One region of the Ensifer sp. 22460 genome, then DNA from elsewhere that is predicted to be linked to it. Evidence: predicted binding sites of a transcription regulator. Region 1 holds the regulator's gene; the other holds the start of a gene.
What was found. Region 1 encodes LexA, which represses DNA repair genes until DNA is damaged. Its sites were predicted from a motif close to TGTTCNNNNTGTGTTCNG; they were not measured.
Positions count from the first base shown of each region.

Region 1 (3,403 bases):
TCGAATATCGACGTGATGAAACACGAGCCTTCCATCGACGTGTCGGAAGCAACGGTCCAGCCGCCGACTTCCTTCCATTTGATGATCTCGGACTCCTCAGCCACGGCCGGTCCCGTGGCCATCAGACAGCTCACCAACCCGAACAGCAATCTACGCATGCAAAACCCCCGTTTGCCCGCATTTTGATAGGTCGCCGCGTGACTGTCGAGGGTGGGTGACCCGCAACCCATGCAAAATCTTAGGAATATTCACCTCTCGCAGCGGAACGACGCTCACGCCAAAGATCACATGGCAAAGGGATCTTTCGACGACTTGGTCTGGCCGCCACCAGCAAAGGGGTCATTGTTTGGCGCATTCCCGCCGGCGCCCGCAAACGGATCGGCGGCCGCCCCCTGCCCGCCGTTTGGCATCAACGCAATCACCGCCTCCTGGCATTTGAACATCTCGCTGACGGCCTTCATCGAATCGCGCAGACTGAGGCTCGCCACGACGCGCCCTTCGAACGCCAGCGCCAGCGTGTTCTTGCGCACGAATTCGGTGAAGAAGTCGGTGTTGGAGAAGTTGACGACCAGAGCCTTCGAGCCTGTGAGGTCCACGCCGAACGCGACAGCCGGCCACTGGCGGCCACGGTCGAGCTGCAAGGCGACGTCATACTCCCGCTGCGGCTCGATCGATTTCCAGTCGGCATTGCCGATCGAAAGAAACGCCAGGTTCGCCGATCCTCTCGGATAGAAGCCGATTCGAAGGATCATTCCGCCGTCGTAGCTCGTCGCCGCATAGCACGAGCCGCCCAAGGACGGATCGGAGCCCACCGTCCAGGCATTGACCTCTTTCCAGATATTCGAACGCCCTTCTTCAGCTGAGGCCGCTCCGGCCGCCACCAACAGACCGAGAACCGCCAACGACAATCTACGCATGCAACCACCCCATTTTTCCCGCAAAGTTATCGTTTTTTTACAACCTGTCGAGACGGTGCGACATCTTCACAACACGGATTTGTGCACGCCGGCAGCGAGGCCGCGACTTGGCGCAACCCAAGCGATTGCGGCAAGGACGGCGCGCCAGGCTGAGGCGGCTTTGCCGCTGTGTGCCCCTGGCGCAAAACGGCCACAGCCTGCACTCAAAGAGCTGTTGAACACATGACAGTGATCGCCAAGCTTGCTGGACTTCGGAACGAAAGCGCGGTTCACATCGTTAACCGCCCCGTAGTCCCACCCTTGCATCAAAGTGGACGATCACCGTGCTTGCCGCCCTGCTTCTCGCTTCGATAGTCGCATCGCCCAATATGCCTGACGTCAAGCTCAGCGCCGCCACGGTGGACGAACTTCAGACCGATTTCGAGAGCGCCGTGCCGTGCCATCAGATCGATGGACGCAAGGTGTGGAAGGGTGCGATCGCGTTCTACATCCAGTCGTTCGTCTATGATGGCGACAGGCCGGTCGCGACCGATGCGGCGGACGCCGTACTTCCAGAAGACAACAGCGCCGAGACGGTGAAGGAATTCGAAGACGCCTGCGCCGCCACGCAGCCGGCCTAGCCTCTTTGCACGAAAACGCTCGCGATTCGTTCGAATCGCCGTGCCGTCGCGCAATGCGCTACGCCGCCGCCCTCCGTTTGGGCACGATCATCGCCCAAACCCGCTCTGCTCCCGTAAAAGTGACCAATCGACACGCACAGACGCGCCAATTGTCTGAATTCACGGAATTTTAGGCACTTGCGGAACACATATGGAACAGATAGTGTCTGTTCTTGATTTGTTTCACGCCTCTGGGAGCGACGTGCCATGCTGACCCGCAAGCAACAGGAATTGCTTCTCTTCATTCACGAACGCATGAAGGAGTCAGGCGTCCCACCATCATTCGATGAAATGAAGGATGCGCTCGACCTGGCGTCGAAGTCCGGCATTCACCGTCTGATCACGGCACTCGAAGAACGCGGGTTCATTCGCCGTCTGCCGAACCGAGCCCGCGCGCTCGAGGTCATCAAGCTTCCGGAGGCTTACGCATCCAGCCAGCAGCAGCCCCGCCGCGGCTTCTCGCCCAGCGTGATCGAGGGCAGCCTCGGCAAGGCGCCAGCGGCCGCTCCTGCCGCACCGCCGAAGCCCACGCCCGTGGCCGACAACACATCGGTTTCCGTGCCGGTCATGGGCCGCATCGCTGCCGGTGTGCCGATCTCGGCCATCCAGAACAACACGCACGACATTACCGTTCCGCTCGACATGATCGGCAACGGCGAACACTACGCTCTCGAAGTCAAGGGCGACTCGATGATCGAAGCCGGCATCTTCGACGGCGACACCGTGATCATCCGCAATGGCAATACGGCCAATCCCGGCGATATCATCGTGGCGCTCGTGGATGATGAGGAAGCGACGCTGAAGCGCTTCCGGCGCAAGGGCGCATCGATCGCGCTCGAAGCCGCGAACCCTGCCTACGAAACGCGGATTTTTGGGCCCGATCGGGTGAAGATCCAGGGCAAGCTCGTCGGGCTGATGCGCCGCTACCACTGATTCCGAGGTAAATCTGGCATCCGACCGAGCCTCGCCACCGCTTGCGGTGGCGAGGCTCTGTTTATTGATGGCGACCTGAAGGCGCGCCTCTTATTCGTGGATGGTGTACTCGCCGAGCTCGCAGAGGTCCTGCATGTCTTCGGTCGTATCGAGGTCGGAGCCTTCTTCGAACTCGAAGCGCATGTCGTACTTGCAGACCTCCCGGCCGTCGGCGATGGTGATCTCCATGTCTTCTCCGGGGTTCAGCACCTGCCGGCCGAAAACATCGTCTTCCCACTCATTGACACCCACAGGCGACGTATAGAAGTTCGTCAGCACTGCGTTGGTGTTGTTCTTCAGCTTGAAAACCAGATCCTCCGCCCGCGCCTCGAATGTGGTCGCAGCGAAGAGGGCCAAGGCCGTCAGGACAAGTTTCGTCTTCATATATGCCATTGCCTCCGTTTTGATGATGACGGACGCTACCGATGCGGCTGATGTCAGCGGAGTCATCGTTCCCCCTCTACCGATTTCACCGAAGCGATAAGATCCAACGGATAGCTAATGGACGTGGCTTGCGCGGGCGTGGGGAGGCAACCATGCAATCGCTCTGCCCCGAGGCAGAACGTCTATCCACACTAAAATGAGGTGAGAGTTTTTGGAGGCCTCGCCCGGAATTGAACCGGGGTACAAGGATTTGCAGTCCTCTGCGTCACCACTCCGCCACGAGGCCTCACAGCTCGGATAACCGAGCGTTGGCGCGGATTTAGAATGATTGCAGAAAAACCGCAAGAGGCATTTTCCGAAAAACGCGCCGTCGATTTGTAAGACGGATACTTTCCACAGAGCGATCGCGAACCTCCGCCGATCGCATCTGGGGTGGCCTCAACACCAGGGCGTCGCGTGTCCTGTCCACGG
Region 1 covers NZ_JBQENZ010000008.1:242,384-245,786, forward strand. The annotation lists gene ACTJKM_RS12880 (hypothetical protein) at 1-122, opposite strand, end outside; gene ACTJKM_RS12885 (hypothetical protein) at 285-917, opposite strand; gene ACTJKM_RS12890 (hypothetical protein) at 1,241-1,537, shown strand; gene lexA (transcriptional repressor LexA) at 1,784-2,509, shown strand; gene ACTJKM_RS12900 (hypothetical protein) at 2,600-2,932, opposite strand; tRNA gene ACTJKM_RS12905 (tRNA-Cys) at 3,145-3,218, opposite strand; gene ACTJKM_RS12910 (thermonuclease family protein) at 3,371-3,403, opposite strand, start outside.

Region 2 (3,403 bases), on a different contig from region 1:
GAGAATCGGACGACCTGCGAGACATAAGTCTAATTCGCATGATCGACCGATTCTCTTCAAGCCCCCAGGTCCGAGTGCGGCGGCGGACGGGGGGATGGCCGATGCCCCAGGCGGGGGCGGGGCACCGGAACTGTTTTGCGACCTTCTAGCGTTCACACCGGGTTGCCTGAGGGGCGGTAACGAAAACTCCCCCATTGCCCCCGGGCATCCTCGGTGCCTATCGCTGGCCACAAACCCGGAACAGCCATCACGCAGGCCATTCCGGAAAACCTTCAAAGAAGCGAGAGCTGCACCCCCGTTCCGAGCGGCGGCACGAACAGATCGTCGCGAAGCTGGCGGCGTGTCGGGTTGAAGCCGAGGCGCTTGGTGGCGAGATCGAAGCGGCGGCCGATCTGCCAGGCATAGGGGCCGGCGCCTTTCATGCGCTTGCCGAACTCGGCGTCATAGTCCTTGCCGCCACGCATGGAGCGGACGAGCGACATGACGTGGCGGTAGCGGTCCGGATAGTTGCGCAGAAGCCAGTCACGAAACAGCGGGCTGACTTCGAGCGGCAAGCGCAACAGCACATAGCTCGCCTCCGTCGCACCGGCCGTCCTTGCCGCTTCGAGAACCCGCTCGATCTCATGGTCGTTGAGCGCCGGGATGATCGGAGAGACGAGAACCCCGGCGGGGATGCCGGCCTCGGCAATGGCACGCATCGCCTCCAACCGCTTGGGCGGCGTTGCGGCGCGGGGCTCCATTGTCCTCGCCAGCTTGCGCTCGAGCGTGGTGACTGAAATGCCGACCCGCGCCAGTCCCTTCTCGGCCATTGGCGCGAGGATGTCGATGTCACGGGTGACCATCGCCGATTTGGTGACGATCATGACCGGGTGGTTGGCGTCCCTCAGCACTTCGAGGATCTGGCGCATGATGCGCCATTCCTTTTCGATCGGCTGATAGGGATCGGTGTTGGTGCCGATGGCGATTGGCCTGACCTTGTAATCCGGTCGCGCCAGTTCGCGCTCCAGGAGCCGCGCGGCATCCGGCTTGGCGAAGAGCTTCGCCTCGAAATCCAGACCCGCCGACAGGCCCATGAAGGCGTGTGTGGGGCGGGCGAAACAATAGATGCAGCCGTGCTCGCATCCGCGATAGGGGTTGATCGAACGGTCAAAGGAGATATCGGGAGATTCATTTCGGGTGATCACCGTCCGCGGCTTCTCGACCTGGACTTCGGTCTTGAAGGGGGGCAGATCTTCCAGGCTTTCCCAGCCGTCGTCGAAGCTTTCCCGCGCCTGCGGCTCGAAGCGGCCGGACGTGTTGAGCCCGGCGCCGCGTCCGCGGCGGCGGTCGATATCGATCCGCAAGCCTGTTGCGCTCATCATCGCTTCGGCGACATCTGCCGTATTGGCGGGCGCAAGCGCACCCTGCCTGATCTGAGACAGCTCGTTCATTGGAATCTCCCCGGAATCAGATCTTTGATCCCGTTTTGTTCTGATTATTTTCCTATCGCGAATACGAGAACAATTCAAGAACAAAAAGCGGGAGCAGTACGTTTGGAGTTTCGTGCTCCCCGGTTTGGTTTTCAGCCAAGCCAGCAGTGCATGTAGCAATTGTGAGTGTGATGCGGTAGGACGGGCTATGCTGACGATCATCATGGAAACGCGGGACAACGAAGCCGAGCTGGTGCAGACGCTGTCGGTGCTCGTCGCCGGCGCCGTGGAGGGCCTCGTCAGTGATGTGATTGTCCTCGATCACGGCTCCAAGGACGGCTCGTCGCGTGTGGCGGAAGCGGCCGGCTGCCGCTTTCACGTCGATTGGAATCTCGGCGACGTCGTGCGTTCGGCGCGCGGCGAATGGCTGATGCTGCTCGAACCCGGTGCCCGTCCGATCGGCCGGTGGATCGACGAGCTTGCCGAATACGTCTCGCTCAACAGGGCGCCCGCGCGCTTCTCCGATTCCAGAATGCACCGCAAACCGTTCTTCCGCCGCCTGATCCGGCGAAGAAAGCCGCTGGAAACGGGTTTCCTGGTGAACAAACATGATGCGCTCGCAGCGGCCGATGGCAATCGATGCCTCGGCGACATGACGAATGTCCGGGCGGTCCGCAAACTCTCGACGGAGCTCGTTCCGGCCTGGGTCGTCACCGAAAGCAAGCCGACGCCGGGACGCTCCTGACCACCGTGCACTAAAAAGGTGCCAGTCCCAGGGACGGCACCTCAAGGTGGCTCTCAAATGACCTTGTCTGGTAAATTTCTTGCCGGGCAGCATTCTGGCTGCACGTCGTATCCCCTTGTTCTCCCCGCCCGGGGATATCGGCGGGGAGGCGTCTTTGCAGCCTGAAGAGAAACGTGCGGCGTCCGATCTTCGGTGGGCTGATGATCGGACGCTAAAGGCACGAAAAATGGCTGTCAGTTCCAAAGGTAACAGACGGGCCGAAAGTGCGATGGGACGTGGAGGATCCGGGCTTAACCGCGTTTGAGGTGCTCGTCGAGCCGGGGCATGATCTCGACGAAATTGCAGGGCATGTGCCGGTAATCGAGCTGCTGCTTCAATATGCCGTCCCACGCATCGCGGCAGGCGCCGGGTGAGCCGGGCAGAACGAAAATGAAGGTGGCGTTGGCAACGCCGCCAGTTGCGCGTGACTGGATCGTCGAGGTGCCGATCTTCTCGTAGGAGATCCGATGGAAAACCTCGGAGAAGCCGTCCATGCGCTTTTCGAACAGCGGCTCCAGCGCCTCCGGCGTCACGTCCCGGCCGGTGAAGCCCGTGCCACCGGTCGTGATCACCACGTCGATCGTCGGTTCGAGCGTCCAGGCCTTCACCTGGTCGTAAATCTGCGCCCGATCGTCCGGCACGATCGCGCGCGCTTCCAGGCGATGACCTGCGTCGCGCACCCGCGCCTCCAGCGTGTCGCCCGATTTGTCGTCGGCGAGCGTGCGGGTGTCGGACACCGTGAGGACAGCAATTCCGACGGGAACGAAGGGGCGTTTTTCGTCGATGCCAGCCATTCTACTTGCCTCTTCCTATCGTGTTGCAGGCGAGAACGTACCAGCCGGGCTGCGCCTCCGAAAGAGTACGCGCTGTCGCAGCCGCACGCTCACCGTTGTCGAAAATGCCGAAGCAAGTGGCGCCTGAGCCCGACATCCGAACCAGCAGGGCCCCGGCCTCCATCAGCGACTGGCAGACGTCGCCGATGACAGGCTGCAGCTGCTGCGCCGGCGGCTGCAGATCGTTGCGCATCGTTGCCATTGCCGCCAGCCACGCGTCGAGCGTTCCCGAAGCCTGAGGCAAAACGAGCGGCGCATTGGTCTTGTTCGGGAGCGTCCGGAACACCACCGGCGTCGAAACGGCAACGAGCGGATTGACCAGTACGAGGGGCAGGGATGGAAGGTCGGCAAGCGGCGTGATGTCCTCACCGATGCCT
Region 2 covers NZ_JBQENZ010000001.1:280,732-284,134, reverse strand. The annotation lists gene ACTJKM_RS01395 (ribonuclease HII) at 1-25, opposite strand, end outside; gene ACTJKM_RS01390 (PA0069 family radical SAM protein) at 273-1,430, opposite strand; gene ACTJKM_RS01385 (hypothetical protein) at 1,618-2,154, shown strand; gene moaB (molybdenum cofactor biosynthesis protein B) at 2,445-2,987, opposite strand; gene ACTJKM_RS01375 (4-(cytidine 5'-diphospho)-2-C-methyl-D-erythritol kinase) at 2,989-3,403, opposite strand, start outside.
Region 2: a site for LexA is predicted at 1,496-1,513, ahead of ACTJKM_RS01390 (PA0069 family radical SAM protein). Genes of this name have one in related genera too.